3 regions of the Paenibacillus sp. UNC496MF genome follow, and region 3 is predicted to be linked to each of the others. Evidence: riboswitches for the same ligand, from Rfam matches in the RefSeq annotation. Region 3 holds a riboswitch; each other region holds the start of a gene.

Region 1 (7,754 bases), on a different contig from region 3:
GGCGCCGACCGTACCGGTTCGGGCGTCCGCTTCCCCGCGCGCCCCGTCGGCCGCCGCGGCACCGCGCGCGCCCGTCCGGCTTCCGGGCGTGTCCGCCACGGCCCCGCCCGCGCGCCCCGCGTCCGCTTCGCCCTCGCCGGCCGGCGCCCAGCCGCCCAGAAACCGGGCGACCCGGCTGAGCGGCTTCTGCGTCGCCGACACCCCGATGCGCTGCACCGCGCGGGGCGCCAGCGCCGCCAGCCGCTCCAGCGACAGCGACAGGTGCGCGCCGCGCTTGTCGCCGGCGAGGCTGTGGATCTCGTCGACGACGATCGCTTCGGTCAGGCGCAGCATCTGCCGGCCCTTGTCCGACGTCAGCAGCAAATAAAGCGACTCCGGCGTCGTCACGAGCACGTCGGGCGGCCGGTTCGCCATGCGCGCCCGCTCGGCCGGGAGCGTGTCGCCGGTGCGGACCGCGGTGCGGATGCCCGGCCAGGCGCCGTGTCCGGCCTCGGCGCCGTACGTCTCGATCTCGCCGAGGAAGCCGACCAGGTGATGCTGGATGTCGTTGTTCAGCGCCTTGAGCGGCGTGACGTACAGCACGCGCACGCCGGCCGGCCAGCCCGCGCCATGGGCCAGGGCGGCTTCCTTGGCCAGCGCGACGCGGCTCAGGCAGGGCAGCAGCGCGGCCAGCGTCTTGCCGGAGCCGGTCGGCGCGGCGATCAGCGTATGGCGGCCGGCGGCGATCGCCGACCAGGCGTCCCGCTGCACGGGCGTCGGCTCGCCGAACGCGCGGCCGAACCAGCCGGCGAGCGTCGGGTGGAAACCCGCGAGCGGGGAAGAGGAAAGGGACATGCGTCAGCAGCTCCTTTTGGTTACGTCGTTCGTCATGTTCGATCTCGCGCGGCGGGGGATTTCCTTACGGCAACCGGCTGGAAAATCCTGCGGCGCGCTTTCTTACCACGATAACACAATCGCGGCGCAGGCGAAAATCCGCCCGCGGTCCGCCGGACGCCGGCAAAAGAAAGACCGTTCTCCGGACAATGTCCGAAGAACGGTCTCTGCCGCTAGCGCCGAAGTCGGGCGCGGGGGTTATTCAATCAGCTTCGCCCGCTGCAGCAGCTGGCGGAGCGCGACGGTCGCCATGTCGCGGGTCGTCGGCTCGTCCGGACGGAAGTACGAGACGCCGCCGAGCGACATGCCCTGCATGATGCCCGCGTCCGTCACCGCCGCGATCGCGTCCTTGGCATAGCCGGCGATCTCGGCGTCGTCCCCGTACGCGACGCGGGACGGCGTGCCGGCCGGCTTGACGCCGAGCAGGTCGATCGCGCGGGCCAGCATGACGCCGAGCTGCTCGCGCGTGACGGGGTCGTTCGGCCGGAAGCTGCCAGCCCCGTAGCCCGTGACGATGCCCGCGTCGTAAGCGGCCGCGACGTCCTTCGCGAACCAGTCCGCCGGCTTCACGTCGGCGAACATCCCGTTCGCCGGCGCGTTCAGGCCGAGCGCGCGCGTCAGCATCGCCGCGAATTCGGCGCGCGTCACGGTCTTCTTCGGCGCGAACGCCGTCGCCGACGTGCCGTTCACGAGCAGCTTGCGGGCCATCGCTTCGATCTGCGACTGCGCCCAGCTGCCTTGAATATCGGCGAAGCGCACGTCGCGGCTGACCGCGGCGTACGTCGAGAAGCCCGGACGGCCGACGGTGACGACCGTCGTCCCGTCCGCCTGCGGCGCGAAGACCGATGCGGCCGCGAAGACTTCGCCGTTCTCTTCGTAGCGCACGCCGGCCGTATTGGCCGCGATGCTGCCCGGCACCGTGAACGAGCGGGCGATCCGCTGCCCGGCCGGGACCTCGAGCGGCGTGGAGCCGGTTCCGTTCAGGACGCTGGCCGTGAAGGCAATGGGCTTGCCGATCAGGACGCCGTCCGCGCCGACGGAGAAGGCGCCCGCTTCCTGCGGCGCGATGACGATCTCGAGCGACACGCCCGCCGGGACGTTCGCCAGCAGGGCGGCCGGAATGGCGATCGCGGCGTCTCCGCCGCTCACGATCAGCGTGCTGCCGGCCGGCGCCGCTGCGATCAGCGCCGCTTGCGCGCCGCTAACGGCGAAGGTCGCGCTCTTGCGGTCCGGATTCGCGACCGGCACGACGATCGCCGCCGGAGAGCTGCCCGCCTTGTCGAGCGCCGCCTTCAGGCCGGCGTCGGCGATCGCGGCGCGGATGCCGCCGTTCGCGTCGGTCGCCGCCGGCGTCACGGATACTTGCTTTTGTCCCTGGGCGATGACGGCCGCGACCGACGGGGTCGGCGTCTCCGCGGCAGGCGGCGCCGGCGGCGTCGGCGTCGTGACCGGCGGAACGTAGACGTTCTCCGCCGGAATGGCGACGGGAACCTTGACCGTCGCGAAGTTGTCGGGATTGGCGGTCTGCGCGATGCGGACCGTCAGGTCGACCTTGGCGTCGGCCGAGCCGCCGCCCGGACGCTTCAGCAGGACGTTGTCCTTGACGTAGCTTTCGTCGCTGCTGGCGGAGACGGTATACGCGTAGCCCTCCGTCTCCGGCAGCGTCAGCACCTTGGCGCCGACCGACGTGACGTTGACGGCCGTCGGCGCGAAGTCCTTCGCGACCAGCGACAGGGCGGCTTCGTCCTCGCCTTGGATCCGGTATTGGCCGACGGCCTCGTAGACGGCCTTCGCTTTGTAGTCGTTGTCCAAGAAGGCTGCAAGCACGTCCAGCTTGTAGGTGCCCGGCTTCAAATGCTTGATGACCGGATTGCCGTCCTTGTCCGCCTCGTCGTCGATGTATTCGTCGTTGATGTCATCGATGGTATAGTCGCCCGGCTCGAACGGCTGCAGCTTTCCGGCTCCGTCCACGTTCGCTTCGGCATACAGCGTGCCGACCAGTTCATCGTTCAGATCGAATACGTCGATTTCGAAGTAATTCGCGTCCTCCGCCGTCAGCTTGAAGGAGACCGACGTCGAATCCTGATAGTCGTCCCCGTTCGGCGAGACGGTCGGCGGATCGGCGACGACGTCTTGGACGCCGAAGCCGTTATCGGCACGTTCGTCGCCCACGTGCACGACGAACGGCAGGTGAAGCGCGGGCTGCCCGTCGCCGCTCTCCAGCAGCACTTCGCCTTCGTACCGGCCGTCCGGCGCGTCCGCGGCCGGGGTCGCCGTCAGCCCGAACTCGGCGGCGCCCGCCGCGCTGGCGGTGATCGTGCCGCCCGCCCCGAGACCGGTCAGCGCGAGGCCGAGTTTGGAGGCGTCGCCTTCCTTGAAGGTTCCGCCGCTATCCGACAGATCGTCGTGCAGGACGACGGAGGCCGTATACGTCACGGGCTCGCCGGAGAAGTTCTTCAGCGTCAGCGGCTCCGACTTCGTCTCGCCGGGCTGCATCAGCCCGAAGCTGGCGGAGGAGCCGTAGTTGACGACCTCGTGCTCGTTCATGTAAGCGTCCATGATCGAGATGTGGTCGATCGTCTCCAGCAGGGCCGGGGTGTCGAGCGCCTTGGAGACGTCGACGCGGCCCGCGCCCTGCGTATAGGCGTCGTACGCATGCCCCTCGCCGTCCGTCAGCTCGGCGGCCGTATTGGCGAGCGCGGCCCGGACGTCGAACGGCGTCCATTCCGGGTGCTTCTCCTTCAGCAGCAGCGCGAGGCCGGCGACGTGCGGGGTCGCCATGCTCGTGCCGCTGATGCGGTTGTACGCGTCCCGGTACGAGACGTCCGGCTTGTCTTTGCCATAGGCCGGCCACGTCGAGAAAATATTGTTGCCCGGCGCGACGACGTCCGGCTTGATGCTCCAATCGGCGTCGGAGTTCGGGCCTTTGGAGCTGAAATCGGCGATCCGGTCGCCCTCCGCGCCCACGGCCCGCTCGAAGGACGCGCCGAACGCGAAAGTAAGCGCCGTTTCCGGCTGGGCCAGCACCTGCTTGGCCAGCTTGCGTCCGTAAGCGCCTTCCATGTCGAAGGTCGGAATGAACGCCGGGGAATCGCCGAGCAAGGCGTTGATGAAGCCGTTGCGGTCCTTGATGTCGTCGCTCAGGTTCGGCGCCTTCCCGTCGTTGATGCCGTTGAACACGATGACCGCTTTCGCGCCGTGCGCCTTGGCGATGGCGATCTTGTCGACGAACGCGAGGTCGCCGCGGGAGAGGAGGACGACCTTGTCCGCGGCGTCCTTGCCGGCGTAGTCCGCGTCGTAGCCGAGTCCCGCGTAGACCGCGCCGATCGGCTCCGTGCCCAAGTAGGCGGCCAAATCCTCCTGTCCCGTCCGCCAGCCCATCGCTTGGATGCCGACCGGATGCCCGTCGTCGAACGGGCTGGCGACGGTGCCGGTGAAGTACGGCGATTCCGTCGTCGCCGCCCCGACCGAGATGGCGAGCTGGGAGCTCGCCGGCGAACCCATCGTGTAGTAAGCCGGCCCGGCGTTGCCGTTGGCGATGACCGCCACGACGCCCGCGAGCACCGCGTTGTTGATGGCCGCGGCGTCCGGCGTGTTCACGTCCTTCTCGAGGTCCGAGCCGAGCGACAGGTTGATGACGTCCATGCCGTCCTCGACGGCCCGTTCGATGCCTTCGATGACCTGCGCGGACGAACCGCTGGAACGGCCGGAGTCGATATCGAAGCCGAGCACCTTGTACATATGGAGGTCGGCGCCGTAGGCGACGCCCTTCTGCGCGTATTCCGCGTTCGCGCTGCTCGCCCTGCCGGCGATCGTGCCGGAGACGTGCGTGCCGTGGCTGGTGCCGAGATTTTTTACGGCCGGGTTCGGGATTTCCTCGTACGGGTCGTCGTCGTCGAAGTAGGCGTCGTACCCGCCTTTATAGGCGCCGGCCAAATCGGGATGCGCGTAGTCGATGCCGGTATCGATGACGCCGACCTTCAGTCCCGCGCCCGTGTAGCCTTCCGCCCACGCCTTGTCCGCCCCGATCTGCTCCAGCGGCAGGTTGTCGTAGTAGAGCGGCTTGGTCGGATCGCCGACCGGCGCGACGTCCGGCACGCTGTAATAGGTGCGGTTCTCGAACACGGACGTGACGCCGGGCAGCGCGGCCAGCGCCGGGATCTCGTTGGCCGCGATCGTAACCTCGAGGCCGTTCAGCACGGTGTTGTATTGATGGTTGACGGTCATGTCGAGGCCGGTGGTCCGCGCCGCTTGGATGAACGACGCCTGTTGGCTGTCGGCGGCTTTCCGCGCGGATTCTTCGGTCAGCGTCGCGATGCCGTTCGCGCTGGCGAAGCTGCCGACGGCGCCGGGCTCGCCCGAGAGCGTCACGATGACGCGCGTTTGGGCGGCGGAGGCGGTGTCGATGCGGGGGGAGACGTACCCGCGGATCGGCGAGGACGGGTGTTTCGGTATCGCGCCCGCGAGGGTAATGGCGGTTGTGCTTGTGCCGGAAGCGCTGGCAGGATAGGGGAGACTCATCCCCGCGGTCAACGCCGCCGCCAGGGAGATCGTGAGCAGTTTCCGGATTGCGTTACGGTTTCGCAATGAACATGCACGCCCTTTCCAAGCTTGAGGTATGAAATGCGATTCTATAAGTCTTGTAAACGCGGGAAACCTATTATTTACAATTAAATAAGGGGCTGGAAAAGTCAATAAAGATTATTCAAAATTATTTAACAATTTAAATAATTGAATCGTTGGAACTAGAACGGCAGGTCAATCGACAAGCCCTGCGCGCATACATATGGACTTACGGCAAGCGGCTTCGGGGCATCGGCGGCGGGAGGGACCGGAATGGCGAAATGGCGGGACAGCTTGGAGCGGCGGTTCATGGAATGGCGGCGGCTGGAGTATGCGGTGGAGCATACGCTCGCGGGCCGGCGCGTGCTGCGCGTCGCGGGGCCGCGGACGCCGCGGCTGACGACGCCGGTATCGGTCGCGATCAGGCGGGAGGAGCTGGGCGCGGTGGAAGAGACGTTCCAGGCGGGGCTGGCCTGCTTCTGCCTCGGGGAGCTGACGGCGGAGGGACGCGCCGCGTTTCTGCGGGTCTGGCACGAACGGCTCGAGGCCGGGGCGACCGCCGTGCTGGCCGACCGCCGGGGCGAGGGCTGCGAGACGCCCGCGGAGCTGGCGGACTTGTTCGGGCCGCATGCCAAGGCGCTGAACGTCGAGGTCGGCCCGACCTTTTGGTGGGTCCGCTACGAACGGGCGTAACCGCGCGCGTTCGGCCAAAACAAACAAAGCCGCGGCTGCTTGTCTCGGGAAGAGAAGCAGCTGCGGCTTTGCTTGCAATGCCTTTGCGGGGCGGTCGGACCGCCGCGCCGGCATTATGCGTACGTCTTGCTCGGATCAATCGTCGTTATCGCCCGGCTCGTCGGAAGGATCGTTCGCGTATTTCTCGAACGTGGACTGGTTCATTACGCGGCGCGCCGTTACGTAGCGCTTCGAGTAATAGGATTCGCTCAGTCCGTTGATCGCGACGCCTCTGCTGGTGGACGCGTGCGCGAACTTGCCGTCGCCGACGTAGATGCCCACGTGCGAGATGCCGTTGCCCGTCGTATTGAAGAATACGAGATCTCCCGGAATCAGATCGTCCTTGGCGATTTTCTTGCCCAGCGTGGCCTGCGAACGGGACGCGTGCGGGATTTCGACGCCGAGTTTCTTGAACACGTACATCGTGAATCCGGAGCAGTCGAACCCTTTCGTAGTCGTGCCGGAGTAAACATAGGGTGTTCCGATCAGATCGCCGATGACGCCGTCCATTTTCGACTGCGCGAACACGCTTCCGGTCTGGAAGATGAACAGCATCGCGATTCCGATCACTAGCGCGGAAAACTTCTTCAAAACGGGAAACTCCTTCCGGGGCCTACGAGGTTAGCTGTGGGGTTCGGTTGAAGGCTCCCTATGATCGCCTCTGGCAGACGGTCTTCGGCAGACCGGCTGTCGGGATCAATTCACCCAGAATGGTTCCCCCGTTTCCCTCTTGCAAGGGAATTCGGCAAATTTTTCATTTCTCACGGCTAAATATTCGATCATTTTGTCGCTTCTCCTTCCAGGTTCATCCTTTGTTCACACATTAAAATTATTAGAATGCAACCTTTTGTCTCTCATTTTCGTATAATAGCGCCGTTTTCGCGATCGGAGAACGCGTTTATTCGGCGTTGTCGGAAAAACGTCCGGACCGTGCGGGGCCCGTCCCTTCGCCGCCTTCGGCAGACGTCGAAAAGCCCCGTCGCGGGGCGTACGGGGCGGAACGAAAGTCCTAGGCGATGCGATTCGCGAAGATTCGGACGCGGCTGCCGCGGGGCGGCGCCGAGGGGCAGGCGGGGAGATCCGCCCGCTTCGGCCTTACGGCTGCTTGGACTGCCAGACGTCGAACTGGGAGGCCGCCGTCCACACCTTCATGACCGTGCGAATCAGCTGATAGCCTTGGTGAAGCACCAGCGCGAGCAGCCCGGCCCACAGCATCGACACGGAGGCGACCGTCACGCTGACGAGCGCGCCGATGCCCCACATCGCGAGCGACACGCCGGCGAAGGGCAGGAAGTTCGCGAGGCATTGCCAGAGGCCTCGCATGGAGCCGCTTCCGGCAACGGAACCGAACTGCATCGCGAGGAAGAGCAAGTGGAGCAGCACCGCCCAGAGCAGCCACGCGCCGGCCCACGGCCCGGCCTGCTTCGCGAATTCCGTCAGCGTGCCGCTCGTCAGCAGCAGGTCGAGCGCCTTGGGCAGGAGCCAGGCGGCCGGCGCGAGCGTCAGCGTCGTCTCGGCCAGGTAGAGCAGGGCGACCGGCTTCCAGGCTTTGCGAATGCCGCTCAGGAACTTGGTTCCTTGCTCGT
Region 2 (7,754 bases), on a different contig from region 3:
GCGCTTCAGGTCGGTGTTGCCCTCGCCCATGATCTTCGTCATCAGAATGTCGGCGGTCGTCCCGCTCTGCACGGCGACCTTCTTGCCCTTGAGGTCCCCCGCGCTCTTGATGTCGCTGTCTTCCTTCACCATGATCACGTTCACGGATTCGAAGTACGGCATGGAAAAATCATAGGTCTGCGCGCGGTCGTCCGTGATCGAAATGCTGGACAGGCCCGCTTGATATTCGGTGCCTTGCTTGACGCTCTCGAGCATCGCGTCCCAGCCGACGTTGCTAACCTTATACTTCAACCCGGCCTCCTTCATGACGGCCGCGATGAAATCGATGTCGAAGCCCTTGAGCTCGTCCTTGTCCATGTATTCCATAGGGCGGTAACTAGCGTCGCTCGCGAATTGGTACGTCGTCTCGTCCCCTCCGCCGGCCGTGCCGTTGTCCGCTGCATTATTGGCGGGTGCTTCATTTTTCGCGCCGCAGCCCGACAGCAAGACGGCCGTTATTAACGTAATAATACCTAACGTTACTCGTTTCTTCATGGTGGTTCCCCCTCTAATATTCGGATTCTGTTACGATGATTCTACCAAGAACACAGGGAAAATATCAAATTAATTTTTTAATTTGTTACGTAATCTAACATAGGTTCCGTGAATCTACGGATTATACGCTTTTATGGAAGGTTTGGGGCCGCGCGGACGTAAAAAAGGGCACGCCCGCCGCCCGGGCGTACCCTTCCCCGTCGCATGCTCGCCGCATCTATGCATGCCGTCTTGCCATTATCGCGCGGCTGCGGCCCCGGATAGCTGCAAGCGGAACCGTGGCCGCATGCGCGCCGCCGATGGGACGGAGGAAGCCTATTCGTCCTCTTCCCCGAGCGCCATGTTCGGATTGAAGTCCGCCACCACGAGCACGTCCATATGGCGGCCTTCCCGCAATATCGTATCGATGACCGGCGTGCGCGTCATGCGCTGCCAGAAGCCGGGGCGGGACTGGCCGAGGATGATCTGCGTGCTCTTCAGCTCGTTCGCCTTCGCGAGCAGCGCGTCGGCGACGTGGTTCCCGGACACGCCGCTCTGCGTCTCGAAGCGGCCGCCGAGCCGGTCGACCAGCGCCTTGATTTCCTCGATCCGCTTGGTGCACGTCTCGGAGCGGTCCCCTTCGGTCCGCACGTAATGGACGTGCCATTCCGCCTTCAGGCGGTAGGCGATGCGGAAGCCGCGGCGGATGAGGCGCTCCGCGTTCGGGCTCGTCGTCACGGCGACGAAGATCGATTCGTGGCGACGCCACGGGCCGCGCAGCGAGCCGTTGCGCTCCCACGCTTCCAGCCGCTCATCCACGTCGTCGGCGATTTCGCGCAGCGCCAGCTCGCGGAGCGCGATCAGGTTGCCCGTCTTGAAGGCGCCCGCGAGCTTCTCCTCGATTTTGTCGGGGCCGTAGATCCGGCCTTCCTTCAGCCGCTCCTGCAGCGCGCTCGGCGCGACGTCGATCAGCTCCATCTCGTCCGCCAGACGGAGCACCTGGTCGGGCACCGTCTCCGTCACGGTCGTGCCGCAAATCTTCTCGATCGAATCCTTCAGGCTCTCCAGGTGCTGCACGTTCAGCGTCGCGATGACGGAGATGCCCGCGTCCAGCAGCTCGCGGATGTCATCGTAACGGTGCATGTTGCGGCTGCCCGGCGCGTTCAGATGAGCCAGATTGTCGATCAGCACGACCTCGGGATTGCGCGCGAGAATCGCGGCCACGTCCATCTCCTCGTCCTGCGAGCCGTTCGCTTCGACCTTCAGGCGCGGCATCGCGGCGAGCTTGCCGATCTGGGCTTCCGTGTCCGGCCTGCCGTGCGTCTCCGCGAAGCCGATGACGACGTCGATGTCCTTGCGGAGCAGGTCGTTGCCCTCGCGCAGCATCATGTACGTCTTGCCCGCTCCCGGCGCGGCGCCGATGTACACCTTGAACCGGCCGCGGCGGATGCGCTCGATCTTCTTCTCGACCTCCTGCTCGCTCAAGCGCCGGTACGGCTCGGACGGCGGCTTCGGCACGGCCCGCTTCGTCGGCAGCACCCGTTCGCCCTCGTGCTCCGCGCGGTCGGCCATGAAGAAGACGTCGATGTTGCGGACGTGCTTCAGCAGACTGCGGGCGATGGAGCCCTGCCGGAGCTCCTCCGTGCGGGTCTGCTTCGAATGGCCCATGACGATCCGCGTCGCGTTGATGAGCATGGCGTAGCGGATCAGCGCGCGCGGCACTTGCTTCCGGCTCGTAATCGCGATTTCCCGGAAGCCCGCGCCGACCTTCTCGACGAGTTTCAAAATCGATTTCTTGAACGCTTCCCGTTCCTTCGTCGGCTCCTGCGAGGCGTCCGTGAAGACGACGACCTGCAGGTCTCCGCCGAGCCGCTTCGCGATCTGCTGCCCGCGGCGGATGTAGATCGACCCGTTGACGTGGTACTGCGCCGCGACCAATATCCGCTCGGACGCCCCGGACGGTCCGATGAACCCTTGCTCCTCGCGGTATTTCTCCAACGACTCGTTCACGCCCTCCGCCATGAGGCGAAGCGCCAGCTCGCGCAGCTTGCCGACGTTGCCGCGCTTCAGCAGCTCGGGGTCCTTGACGTTGTTCAGCCGGCCCTCGCTCAGCCGGTTCAGGATCGTCTCGGGCGATACGTCGATCAGCCGCACCTCGTCGGCGATCTCCAGCAGATCCGCGGGCACCGTGCATTCCGGCGCGATGCCGGTCAGCTTCTGCGCCTGCTCCTTCACGCCCTCCAGCTCGTAGACGTTGACGGTCGTGATGACGCTGATGCCGCGGCTCAGCAGGAACCGGATATCCTCGCGGCGCGTCGGGAACTTGGCGCCGGGCCGGTTCTCGTGCGCCAGCGAATCGACGAGAAGCACCTCCGGGTTGCGCTCGACGATCGCATCCAGGTTCAGGTCCTTCTTCTCGACGTCGCCCTTCATCCAGCGGATGCTCGGAATGCGCTCCAAATCCGCCAGCTGCTCCACGGTTTCCGGGCGACGCATCGTCGACACGGCGCAGACGGCCACGTCGATGCCCTGCTGCTTGAGCGCCTGGCCTTCGCGCAGCATATGGTAGGTTTTGCCCGAGCCGCTGACGGCGCCCACGTAAATTTTCAGACGCCCGCGGTGGATTTTGGAGATGGATAACAGCAGTTCCTCCGGAGTTTGTCGCCGGTAGCCGGCCATAACGTTGTACCCCTTTCATGCCTATACCTATAAATTTGCATGTTGCCTGGAATCTTATGCTCGACACGAAAACGGACATCAAAAAAGAAGCCAGCGAAAGACGGCCTCCAATTCAGAGAACGCTTCTCGCGGCTTCTAGGCACACTATATCCAAAGTGGCTGTTCGCACGCACATTCGTCGCCTCTCTCGGTCGCTTACGAGGTTAGCTGTCGGATTCGGACATGAGAGCCGCCCTACCCGGGACGCGAGGCCATGCGCCTCCGCCCGCGATTCACCCCTGATGGCAAGCCTTGAAGCGCGCGGCTTCGGAAGGACTTGACATGCCGTTGGTTCCCCCGTTTTCCTGTTCGGAAATTCAGCGTTGTCGATTACGTTGTTAAGCATGACTCATGTTACGCCAGAGCCTGCCGTTTGTAAAGGAATCCCGTGCGCACTCCATCCCGCTGTGCGTGCAACGAGAGCAAATATAACGCTTACAAAGGCAACGAGCTTCAGAAATCTCGCGCTACCTCACTTTATGGCCTGTTTCCGTAATTACCGCGATTGCCAGGAGCTGCCTGCGGCCGGGCTTCGGAACGCTCGCCCGGTCCGGCCCCCGGCCCGCCGCGGGGGCGGCCCGGGAATCAGACGTTCCCGGTCGCCATCTCGATGCCCCGCAGCGCGAGGCCGATCAGGAAGCCGCAGAGCGCGCCGTTGACGCGGATCCATTGCAGGTCTTGTCCGACCTTGTCCTCGATCAGCTCGACGAGCTGGTCGTTGTCGAGCCGGTCCAGATTCTCCTTCACGAACGAACCGATCCGGGCGTGGTTGCGTTCGATCAACGCCGCGGCTTGCTTCTTCAGCCAATGCTCGGCGTCCCGCACCAGCCCTTCGTTCGCTTCGATCCGGTCGATAATCCCCTCGACGGCCGGCCACGCCTTCTCGCCGAAATCCGGCGCGCGCAAGAATTCGAGTCCTTTCTCCCGCAGGCGCTCGAACAGTTTGCGCAGTTCGCTCTCGACGTCGAACGCCTGCAGCAGCTCTTCGCGCATCAGGTCCAGCCGGCCGGACTCCGCAAGCCGCGTCACGAGCGTATCCAGCGCTTCGCGCAGCTTGCTCATGACGATCCGGCGGCGCTCCGTCCCCGGAAGCTTCAGCTCGGCGAGCTTGGAGAGCGCGAACTGCTGGAGCATCGCCCCGAGCTTGTCTTCCTCGAGGTAGCCGATGAACGCGTTCACGGCGAACGACATCAAGCCGCCGAGGTTGAGCCCCTTGATCAGCGTCATCACCGCGCTGCCCAGCTCGCGCTGCATGCCCTCCGTGGCGACCCAGGTCTCGGCGCGCTCCAGCAGCAGATCGAGCATCCGCTCGTCCGTCCCGTCCTCCTCGGCCTTGCGGATGAAGCCGCGCAGCGCCGCCTCCAGGTCGATCCGCCGCACCGCGGCTTCGATCTCGCCGGACAGCAGCGGCACGATCCGATCCGCGTCCACGCTCCGCAGCACGTCCGCCAGCAGCAGCGGCAGCCGTTCGCTGGCGACCGCCGAGCGCAGGGCGCCGCGCACGACCGGCAGGAGCTGTTCGGCCAGCTCGACCTGATGCAGCTTCTCGAGCATGCTTTCCTTCGCCAGCAGCCGCTCTTCGAGGACGCGCACGATGCCGTCGGACATCTTCTTCCGGTTGCGGGGCAGCAGGGCCGTGTGCGGAATCGGAATGCCGAGCGGATGGCGGAACAGCGCGGTCACGGCGAACCAGTCCGCCAGCCCGCCGATGACGCCGGCCTCGAAGCCCGCGTGAAGCAGCCCGAGCCCGCCGCCGCGGAACGGCAGCGTCGCCGCGAAGCCCGCGGCCATCGCGCCGAGCGAAAGATTGGCCATTTGCTTGTTTCTCTTCTTTACCTTCGCCATGAGTATCCTCCTAGGATTGCTACTTACACCATACCATTACGGACGCGGCTCTTGCAAAAATCCGGCCTGCCGCGCGCCCCGCGCGTCCGCGCGACCGACGGCCGACGGAAAACGGGACCGCCGCCCGCGCGGCAGTCCCGTATGCGTCACGTTCGCTTCGCGACGAGCATCACTTCGACCTCGTCCAGCCCGATCGGGCCGCGGTTCCACCGGCCCGCCGTGCCGCCCCAGACATGCTCGGCCGCGAGGCCCGCCTCCGCGAACATGCGCGTCAGCTCCGCCGGCAGGTAGCGGCGTTCCTTGATCTCCACCCGCCGCTTGCCTTCGGGCAGATCGAGCTCCTCCACGTAGTGCTCCAGCATCGTGACGGGATCGAAGCGGCCCGACGCCACGTCTCCTTGCGTCAGCGAACGCAGCTTGGCGTAGGCGTTCAAGGTCGTCAGGATGAACCCGCCGCCCGGCTTCAGCGCGGCCGCGACGCCGCGGAGAATGGCCATGTCGTGCGCCGCCGGATCCTCGTCCCGGCCGATCAGGCCGAACGCGCCTTCGCACAGGCAGACGACCGCGTCGTAAGCCTTCGCCGGCACGAACGCGGTCGCGTCGCAGCGGATCCATTCGACGTCGGCGCCGGCCGCGTCCGCCGCCTTCCGGGCTTCCGCCAGCATGCCCGCCGACAGGTCCATGCCCGTGACCGCGCAGCCGCGCAGCGCCAGCCCGATCGCGTGCCGGCCCGTGCCGCAGCCGACGTCGAGGACGGCGTCGCCCGGTTTCAGCCGCAGCTGCTCGACGATGAAGGCCACCTCCGCCTCGGTGTTCGCCGTAAATCCGTTTTCCATATAATGCGGGGCATGCGCGTCGAAGAAAGCTTCCCATTGATTGCGATAGTCGCTCATTGTCGATTAAGGCTTCCGTTGGCGTAAGGGTAAGCCGGAAGCTCGCGCGGACATGACGCGCCTGCATCCGCTTCCGGCAATGATGAATCGTGACTTCCGATTAACGCCGCGCCGGCAGCCCTGCGTTCAATCGCGTTATATACGCTGCATCGCATCCTTTGCCCATCAATACGATGAGTGTAGCCGGGATTTTCGACGATTTCAATCGTTCATTAGGAGGAACTGCGACAGGCGTTGAGGATGGGGTTCAGCCCCCGAAATTCGCGATTGCGCATCCCTGCCTTCTTCGCTACAATGAATGCATAACCCAAAAGTTAAAACGCTTAAACTTTTAATGCCGTAAAGAGATTTGCCGCATCGCGCGCCGCGTTGGGCTGGTTTATTTTATACCCCGAAAGTTAAAGCGCTTAAACTTTATACATCCGACCATTATTGAAGGGAGCTGACGCAGGCCGCATGAAAGTCAGCATTTTCGACGTCGCCAAAAAAGCCGGCCTGTCCGTCGTCACCGTCTCCCGCGTACTGAACGGCGCGGAATCGGTGCGCGAGGCGAACCGGCAGAAGGTGCTCGCGGCGATGAAGGCGCTGGATTACCGGCCGAACGCCGCGGCGCGCAGCCTGGCGCGGGGCAAGACCGGCGTCGTCGGGCTGATTTTGCCCACGCTGCAGGATTCGTTCTTCGACGCGATCGCGGGCGAGATGAACCGCATCCTGGCGGACAGCGGGTATTTCCTCGCCGTCTCGGTCTACGCGAGCCCCGGCCCGGGCGATATCCATTACCTCCTGCAGGAGGACCGCGTCGACGGGATCGTGCTGCTCTCGCCGCTCGCGGAATCGCCCTACATCGACGAAATGAACCGCCGCAGCATCCCGTTCGTGCTGATCGACAACCAGCTGGCGGAGCACGACGCGTTCGCCGTCAACGTCGATAATTTCGCGGGCGGCTACGCCGCGGCGATGCATCTGATCGCGCTCGGCCATACGGCGATCGCGCATCTGAGCGGCAGCGAGCCGTACCGCAGCACGCGGGAACGGCGCGGCGGCTTCCTGCAGGCGCTGCGGGAAGCCGGGCTCGAGCCGTTCGAGCTGGCCGCCGGGGACTATTCCGCGGCGTTCGGCTACGCGCAAGCGAGCCGCTGGGCCGCGTCGGGCAAGCTGCCGGGCGCGGTGTTCGCCGGCGACGACCACATCGCCGCGGGCGTCATCAACGCGCTGCAGCGGGCCGGCCTGCGCGTGCCGGAGGACGTGTCCGTCGTCGGCTTCGACGACCAGCGGATCGCGACCATGCTGCGGCCGTGCCTGACGACCGTCCGGCAGCCGACCGAACGGATGGCGGCCGAAGCCGTCTCGCTTCTCTTGAAGCGGATCGACGGCGCGCCGAAGCGGACCGGCGGCGGACGCCTCGCGGCGGAGCTGCTCCGCCGCGAGACGACGGCCCCCTCTGCCGCGAATTCCACTCTACCCGATAAGGAGCAATCGCCATGACGTATTATCTCGGCATTGACGGCGGCGGAACCAAGACGCACGCGCTGCTGACCGACGAGCACGGCCGTCCGCTCGGCAAAGGCCGGAGCGGCAACGGCAACCATCAGATCGACGCCGCCGGCGCGGCGCGCAGCATCCGGGAGGCGGCCGAGGAAGCGCTGCGGCAGGCGGGCGTCGCGAAGGACGACGTGCGCCACGCCTACTTCGGTCTCGCCGGCGCGGACCGGGAAGCGGACTACCGCGTGCTGCGGCCCATGGTGGCCGCCGTCGGCCTCCCGCGCCATTCCATCGAATGCGACA
Region 3 (7,754 bases):
CGCGCCGGCGTCGACGAGCGGCTCCAGGAAGCGGGCCAGCTCATCCGGCGTCGCCGCGAGCTTCGCGTCGTACGCGCCGTCCTTCCACTGCGAGTACCGCAGCATGATCGGGAAGTCCGGGCCGACGGCGCGCCGGCACGCGGCGATGACCTCGGCGGCGAAGCGGGTCCGCTTCAGCATGTCGCCGCCGTACGCGTCCGTGCGGACGTTCGTGACGGCCCAGAAGAATTGGTCGATCAGGTAGCCGTGGGCGCCGTGCAGCTCGATGCCGTCGAAGCCGAGCCGCTTCGCGTCGCCGGCCGCCTGCGCGTACGCCGCGATCAGATCGGCGATTTCGCGCTCGGTCAGCGGCTCGCCGGCCCGTTCGCCGGCGAGGTTCAGCCCGGACGGGCCGACGGACGGCGCGTCCGGATGCGTGCCCGTGCCCGCCTTGCGCGCCATGCCGACATGCCAGAGCTGCGGCGCGATTTTGCCGCCGGCTTCGTGGACCGCCCGGACGACGCCGGCCCAGCCGTTCAAGGCCTCCTCGCCGTAGAAGTGCGGCCACTTCGTGCTGGCGCCCGCCGCGGGATGGTTGATCAGCGTGCCTTCCGTGACGATCAGGCCGACGCCGTTCTCCGCGCGCCGCCGGTAGTAGGCGGCCACGTCGTCGCCCGGGACGCCGCCGGGCGAGAAGCCGCGGGTCATCGGGGCCATGACGATCCGGTTGTCGAGCGACAGCTTCGGGGAGCGGAAAGGTTCGAACAGCGTTTTCGCCGTATCGGTGGTCATCGTGAATTCCTCCTTATGCATCATCGGATATCAAGGATTAGGGGCGATGGAATGCGGGCCGCGGGATTCCGTATTCGCGGAACTGGAAACGAAATCCATGGTTCCACTTTACTCCATAAAGCCCTCCATTTCAATTCGCATAGTCGGCATTGCGCGTCCGCAACGCGCGGCGCGTCCGGCAGCGTTCCCGCCGCCTGTCCGGCGTTCGCTTCCATCCGCCGCCAAGCCGGAAAAAGGAAGCTTTCCGGAGCAATTGGCGGGTTCGTCCGCAAACGAACGAATTGAGCGCGTTTTCATCGCGCGAATTCGCCGCAGCCCGCGTCATGGCGCGCGCGGCGGCTTTTTACAATTTTCCCGGCCGGGACTACGATTAGAAGCATCAATACCACAACTTAACCGAACGCTGAATCCCATCAAGGGAGCGGGGGAACCATCGAAGCCGCCTGTCGCCAGGACCGGCTTCACGGGGTGAATCGCGGGCAGGCTCAGCTTGCGCGCGTAGGGCATTCTCTGGCCCGAATCCGGCAGCTAACCTCGCAAGCGGACAAGAGAGACGACCAGGCCGAACGCGCGCGAAGCGTTGCTTTTCTTTGCGCTGCCCATGAAGCCGGGAGCAGAGACATCTCTTCTTCCGGCTTCTTTTTTATACCAATTTATAGGAGTGACGAACATGCAAGCGGTGCAAACGGAAGCCACGCACAGGCGGGAACGAATGGACAAGGTAACGATCGAACGGATCGAATGCTTCCGGTTCGACCGGGAGTCGGCAAGGCTGCTGCTGCCGGATTCCACGGTCAAGGATTGCTGCGGGATCCTGATGCTCGGCTCGGCGACGGGCGAGCTCGGGATCGGCGTCTTTCGCGAGTGCGCGCTCAAGGGAGATTTCATCCGCTGGGCGTGCGCGTTCCAAGGGTTCAAGCACCATACCGTCGGCGAAGGCTTGCTGGAGGCGAGCCTGAAGCACGACGTCTGGGGCGACGTCCGGTCGCTCGCGGCGGAGAACGCGCTGCGCGAACTGGCCGCGGGCCGCGCGGCCGAGCCGGACGAGCCGCTGTTCGTCAGCCTGCACGACCACGCGTACTGCTTCGAGCATGCGCAAGCATATGTAATTTTTTAGGAAACGAAAGAGGCGGCAGTCGTCATTTTTATGCTTTTTTTACGCCCGGCCCCGCACTCTTTACCCCGAATTTATGGGGAACGGCGTTAAGATGACGGTGTGCGAAAGAAGGGAGCAGGGATGAAGACGTGAACGAAAGGGAAGCAACCGCGCAGCAGACGGCCGGGCAGCAGACGGCGCCGGCGATCGTCGTGTCGGCCATGACCAAGGCCGGCGAGCAGTTCATGAAGCAGCTGCTCGTCAAGGGGCTGCCGTTTATGGCCGTCACGAACAGCGTCGCCGAACGGCAGCAGCTCGCCAAGCTCGGCGTCGGGTCGATCCTCTTGGTGAACACGATCGATCCGGACACGTGGGAGCGGCCGGAACGCCCCGTCGGGAAGGCGTTCCTGTTCGAGAGCAGCTTGTCGCTGTGCTGCAGGTATTTGCGCATGATCCGAAAGTGGACGGACCAGCCGGTGTACGTCGTCACGGGACGCACGCACGGGCGGCTGATCTACAAGGGGCTCGGCGCCGACCATATCCTGCATGTCCAGACGGGCGGCCTCGGCTCTCTGCTGGAGTAGCATAAAAAGGTTTACTTTGGAAGAAAGTATCAGTAGGCAAGGGAAAGGTAGCGGAGGAGGGTGTACGGATGGTTAACGATTTTACGATGGTGCTCTTGGCTGCGGTCGTCTTCGGACTCTTTTGGGGGTTCCGGGCATTTTGCGGACGCGCCTGAGCCGGCGGCGCCCGGGCGCGTAAGCGGACCGGAGGAAAAGCCGGGCGCGGGACGCGGCCCACACTACGCGAAGGAGGGTCAACCATGGTCGTAATGGGGATTATCGCCATTGCCCTGATCGTATATCTCGGTTTCGTCTTGGTGAAGCCGGAGAAGTTTTAAACCTTGGATCGCCGTTTCATTAATTGAGGAGGAAATATCGCTATGGCTATGGGATTCGTTCAAGTCGCCGTCACGCTGGTCATCATCATGCTCTTGGTGAAGCCGGTCGGCACTTATCTTGTCAAGGTCTTCTCGCAGGAGAGAACCGGGTTGGACCGTGTCTTCGGTCCGGTCGAGCGGCTGCTCTACCGAATCATGGGCGTGCGGGAAAACGAGTCGATGGGCTGGCGCTCCTATGTAGGCGCCGTGCTCCTCTCCAACTTCATCATGCTGCTGTTGATTTATCTGGTCCTGCGGCTGCAGAGCTATCTGCCCCTTAATCCCGACGGCATCGGCAACATGCCCGCCGGGCAAGCGTTCAATACGGCCGTGTCGTTCATGACCAATACCAACTGGCAGTCCTACAGCGGCGAGAACGGGTTGTCCTACTTATCGCAGATGATCGCGATTACGTTCCCGATGTTCACGTCGGCGGCCACCGGCTTCGCCATCGCGGTCGCCTTCATCCGCGGCTTGATCGGCCGCCAGGACAATCTCGGCAACTTCTACGTCGACATCATCCGCTCGATCACGCGGATATTCCTGCCGCTCGCTTTCCTCGTCGCGCTGTTCCTGGTGTTCCAGGGCGTGCCGCAGACGCTGCTGGGCGCGGTGCACGCCACCACGCTCGAAGGCGGCGACCAGACGATCACGCGCGGGCTCGTCGCCTCGCTGGAATCGATCAAGCATATCGGTACGAACGGCGGCGGCTGGTTCGGCACGAACGCGGCGCATCCGTTCGAGAATCCGACGGCGCTCGCGAACTTCATCCACATCATCTGCATGATGCTGCTGCCGACGGCGCTCGTCTACGGGTTCGGCCTGATGATCCGCAACAAGAAGCAGGGCTGGGCGGTATTCGGGGCGATGGGCTTTATTTTCCTCGTCATGCTGGTGACGGTATTCGTCTCGGAATATAAAGGCGTCGGCGCGCTGGACGCCATGGGCGTTCACGGCAACATGGAAGGCAAGGAAGTGCGCTTCGGCATCTCCGAATCGGCGCTCTTCACGACCGTCACGACGGCGGCGACGACGGGCAGCGTCAACAACATGCATGAATCGCTCACGCCGCTCGGCGGCTTCACGGCACTGGCCGAAATGATGCTGAACAACGTGTTCGGCGGCAAAGGCGTCGGGCTGCTCAACGGGTTATTGTATCTGATCCTGTCGGTCTTCATTTGCGGCCTGATGGTCGGCCGGACGCCGGAATTCCTCGGCAAGAAGATCGAGGGCAAGGAAGTCAAGCTGGCGTGCATCGCGCTGCTGATCCATCCGGTCATCATCCTCGTGCCGACGGCGATCGCGTTCCTCAGTCCGAACGCGCAGTCGTCGATCGCGAACGGCGGCATGCACGGCCTGACGGAAGTGCTCTACGCCTTCACGTCCGGCGCGGCCAATAACGGTTCCGCATTCGGCGGCCTGACCGCCAATACGGACTTCTACAACATCGGCATCGGCGTGGTCATGCTGATCGGCCGGTACATCTCGATCATCGCGATGCTCGCGATCGCCGGCTCGCTGGCCGTCAAGCGCGTGATTCCGGTCACGACCGGCACGCTGCGCACCAACACGGCGCTGTTCTCGGGCATTCTCGTCGTGATCATTCTCGTCATCGGCGCGCTCACGTTCTTCCCGGCGGTCGCTCTCGGACCGGTCGCGGAGCATCTGGCCATGCCGAAGTAATTCGGCTGCGCCGCCGTACCGCAAGCACTCGCTTTCCGTTATGCAATTAAGGGAGGATCTATATGGCTGCAAGCAAAAAAACGTTATCGAAGGACCTCGTCCTTCCTGCGGTCGGGGACGCGTTCAAGAAGCTGAATCCCGCCGTCATGATCAAGAACCCGGTCATGTTCATCGTGGAGGTCGGCACGCTCATCACGCTGCTGCTGTCCATCCAGCCGGATCTGTTCGGATCGTCCGGCGCGGGCCGGGGCTATAATCTCGCGGTGTTCTTCATCCTGCTCTTCACCGTGCTGTTCGCCAACTTCGCCGAAGCGCTGGCGGAAGGCCGGGGCAAGGCGCAGGCGGATACGCTGCGCAAGACTAAGTCTGACACGATGGCAAAGCTGATCGGGAAGGACGGCTCGCTGAAGCAGGTCTCCTCGACGCAGCTGCGCAAGGGCGACATCGTCCGCGTCGACGCCGGGGAGATCATTCCGACCGACGGCGAGATCATCGAAGGGCTCGCTTCCGTCGACGAATCGGCGATCACGGGCGAATCCGCGCCGGTCATCAAGGAAGCCGGCGGCGACTTCTCGTCCGTCACGGGCGGCACGCGGGTCGCGTCCGACTACATCGTTGTGAAGGTCATGACGGATCCGGGCGAATCGTTCCTCGACCGGATGATCTCCCTCGTCGAAGGCGCCAAGCGCCAGAAGACGCCGAACGAAATCGCGCTGACGACGCTGCTCGCCGTCCTGACGATGATCTTCCTGGTCGTCATCCTGACGATGGTGCCGATGGCGGATTACTTGAACGTCAAGCTGGACATCGCCACGCTGATCGCGCTGCTCGTCTGCTTGATCCCGACGACGATCGGCGGGCTGCTGTCCGCGATCGGCATCGCCGGCATGGACCGCGTCACGCAGTTCAACGTGCTCGCGATGTCCGGCAAAGCCGTCGAGGCGGCCGGCGACATCGATACGCTCATTCTGGACAAAACCGGCACGATCACGTACGGCAACCGGATGGCGTCCGAATTCCTGCCCGTGAAGGGCACGACCGCCAAGGAAATGACGCTGGCCTCGCTGAAGGCGTCCGTCAAGGACGAGACGCCGGAAGGCCGGTCCATCGTCGAGCTGGCGACGAAGCTCGGCGAGTCGTTCGCCGAGACCGAATACGGCCGAGCCGAACCGATCGAGTTCACCGCCGAGACCCGGATGTCGGGCCTCGACCTGCCGGACGGCACGAAGATCCGCAAGGGCGCCGTGGACGCGATCAAGCGGTATATCGCGGCGCAGGGCGGCACTATTCCCGGCGACCTGGAAGAAATTTCGAACCGCATCGCGAAGGCGGGCGGCACGCCGCTCGCGGTCGCGATCGGCGACCGGATCTACGGCGTCATCTACTTGAAGGACACCGTCAAGCCGGGCCTCAAGGAGCGGTTCGCGGAGCTGCGCGCCATGGGCATCAAGACGATCATGGCCACGGGCGACAATCCGCTGACGGCCGCGACGATCGCGCTGGAAGCCGGCGTCGACGACTTCATCGCGGAAGCGAAGCCGGAGGACAAGATCGCCGTCATCAAGCGGGAGCAGCAGGAAGGCAAGCTCGTCGCGATGACGGGCGACGGCACGAACGACGCCCCGGCGCTGGCGCAGGCCGACGTCGGCCTGGCGATGAACTCCGGCACGATGGCCGCGAAGGAAGCCGCCAACATGATCGATCTCGATTCCGACCCGACGAAGCTGCTGTCCGTCGTGTCCATCGGCAAGCAGCTGCTCATTACCCGCGGCGCGCTGACGACGTTCTCGATCTCCAACGACATCGCGAAGTACTTCGCGATCATTCCGGCGATGTTCATCATCGCGATGCCGCAGCTGCAATCGCTCAACATCATGGACCTGGCGTCGCCGAAATCCGCGATCCTGTCCGCGCTGATCTTCAACGCGATCATCATTCCGCTGCTCATTCCGATCGCGATGAGGGGCGTCAAGTACCGCGCCATGAGCGCCGACCGGCTGCTGACGCGCAACGTGCTGCTGTACGGCATCGGCGGCGTGATCGTGCCGTTCATCGGGATCAAGATCATCGACCTGATCCTGCACGGCTTGCATTTGGCCTAAACTTGGTAGAAGAGGAGTCTTCACATGAGAACGATTTTTACCGCTTTGCGCGTGTCGATAGTGATGATGCTGGTTTGCGGCTTGATTTATCCGCTCGTGACGACCGGGTTCGCCCAGGTGCTGTTCCCGAAGCAAGCGGACGGCAGTCTGATGGAGGCGGCGGACGGAACCGTCACCGGTTCGGAGATCATCGCGCAGGGCTTCGAATCGCCGAAGCTGTTCCACCCGCGGGTATCGGTCGCGAAGTTCGATCCGACCGCGACGGTCGGCTCCAACCGCGCCGTGGCGACGGAGGATTACGTGGCGGAGATCGGCAAGAACGTCGACGCCGTGAAGGCCGAGAATCCCGGCATGACGGACGTGCCGGCCGATCTGGTCACCTCCTCCGGCTCGGGCTTCGACCCGGATTTGTCGCCGGAAGCGGCGAAGGCGCAGGTATCGCGCATCAGCAAGGCGACCGGCCTGAGCGCCGACGAGCTGAACAAGCTGATCGACGATACGACGAAGAGCCGGCAGCTGGGGATTTTCGGCGAGCCCCGGGTGAACGTCAACGCGCTCAACGAAGCGCTGCTGCAACGCATCAAGCTGTAACGGACGCGGCCGCCCCCGGCAACGGGGGGCGGCTTTGTCTGCGTTAAGGACGACCGGTTACGGAGGGGGAGACAGCCGTGGGAGGCTTTAGGCGCAAGACGCCGGAGGAAATATTGCAGTCGATCTCCAAGCTGCACCGGGGCACGCTGAAAATTTACATCGGTCCCGTCAGCGGCTCGGGCAAGACGTACCACATGCTGCGGGAAGGCCAGACGCTGCTGCAGCAGGGCGTCGACGTCGTCATCTGCGCCGTGTCGACGCTGCAGCGGAAGGAGACGGTGGAGCAGCTCGGGGAGCTGGAACGGGTGCCGAGCATTCACTGGTACCGCGAACAGTTGGAATGCAAGGACTTGAACCTCGACGCGCTGCTGGAGCGCAATCCCGAGGTCGTTCTCGTGGACGGCCTGGCGCATCGCAACCGGGAGGGCGCGCGGTTCCGCACGCGGCTCGAGGACATCAAGTTCCTGCTCGGCCACGGCATCAGCGTCATCACGACGGTCAACGTCTACGAGCTCGAAGGGTATACGGAGCTGGCCCAGAAGCTTACGGGCATCGAGGTGAAGCATACGGT

Evidence for each region. A riboswitch is a leader RNA that binds a small molecule or an ion and turns the genes downstream of it on or off. The one in region 3 is predicted to bind cyclic di-AMP.
Region 1: it holds a riboswitch for cyclic di-AMP, as region 3 does, so the genes downstream of both, BMZ79_RS28330 (C40 family peptidase) here and BMZ79_RS31300 (hypothetical protein) in region 3, are expected to answer to the same signal.
Region 2: it holds a riboswitch for cyclic di-AMP, as region 3 does, so the genes downstream of both, BMZ79_RS10390 (histidine kinase) here and BMZ79_RS31300 (hypothetical protein) in region 3, are expected to answer to the same signal.

The regions. Positions count from the first base shown of each region.
Region 1 covers NZ_FORE01000018.1:38,319-46,072, reverse strand. Annotated here, with positions in the region: gene BMZ79_RS28345 (DEAD/DEAH box helicase) at 1-834, opposite strand, end outside; gene BMZ79_RS28340 (S8 family serine peptidase) at 1,072-5,460, opposite strand; gene BMZ79_RS28335 (hypothetical protein) at 5,710-6,129, shown strand; gene BMZ79_RS28330 (C40 family peptidase) at 6,265-6,759, opposite strand; cyclic di-AMP (ydaO/yuaA leader) riboswitch at 6,764-6,926, opposite strand; gene BMZ79_RS28325 (hypothetical protein) at 7,264-7,754, opposite strand, start outside.
Region 2 covers NZ_FORE01000006.1:403,579-411,332, forward strand. Annotated here, with positions in the region: gene BMZ79_RS10385 (basic amino acid ABC transporter substrate-binding protein) at 1-534, opposite strand, end outside; gene BMZ79_RS10390 (histidine kinase) at 850-3,192, opposite strand; cyclic di-AMP (ydaO/yuaA leader) riboswitch at 3,370-3,564, opposite strand; gene BMZ79_RS10395 (DUF445 domain-containing protein) at 3,817-5,076, opposite strand; gene BMZ79_RS10400 (class I SAM-dependent methyltransferase) at 5,223-5,969, opposite strand; gene BMZ79_RS10405 (LacI family DNA-binding transcriptional regulator) at 6,426-7,454, shown strand; gene BMZ79_RS10410 (N-acetylglucosamine kinase) at 7,451-7,754, shown strand, end outside.
Region 3 covers NZ_FORE01000021.1:136,647-144,400, forward strand. Annotated here, with positions in the region: gene BMZ79_RS31290 (NADH:flavin oxidoreductase) at 1-771, opposite strand, end outside; cyclic di-AMP (ydaO/yuaA leader) riboswitch at 1,163-1,329, shown strand; gene BMZ79_RS31300 (hypothetical protein) at 1,442-1,888, shown strand; gene BMZ79_RS31305 (hypothetical protein) at 2,017-2,451, shown strand; gene BMZ79_RS35760 (potassium-transporting ATPase subunit F) at 2,700-2,768, shown strand; gene kdpA (potassium-transporting ATPase subunit KdpA) at 2,817-4,490, shown strand; gene kdpB (potassium-transporting ATPase subunit KdpB) at 4,553-6,592, shown strand; gene kdpC (potassium-transporting ATPase subunit KdpC) at 6,617-7,183, shown strand; gene BMZ79_RS31330 (universal stress protein) at 7,261-7,754, shown strand, end outside.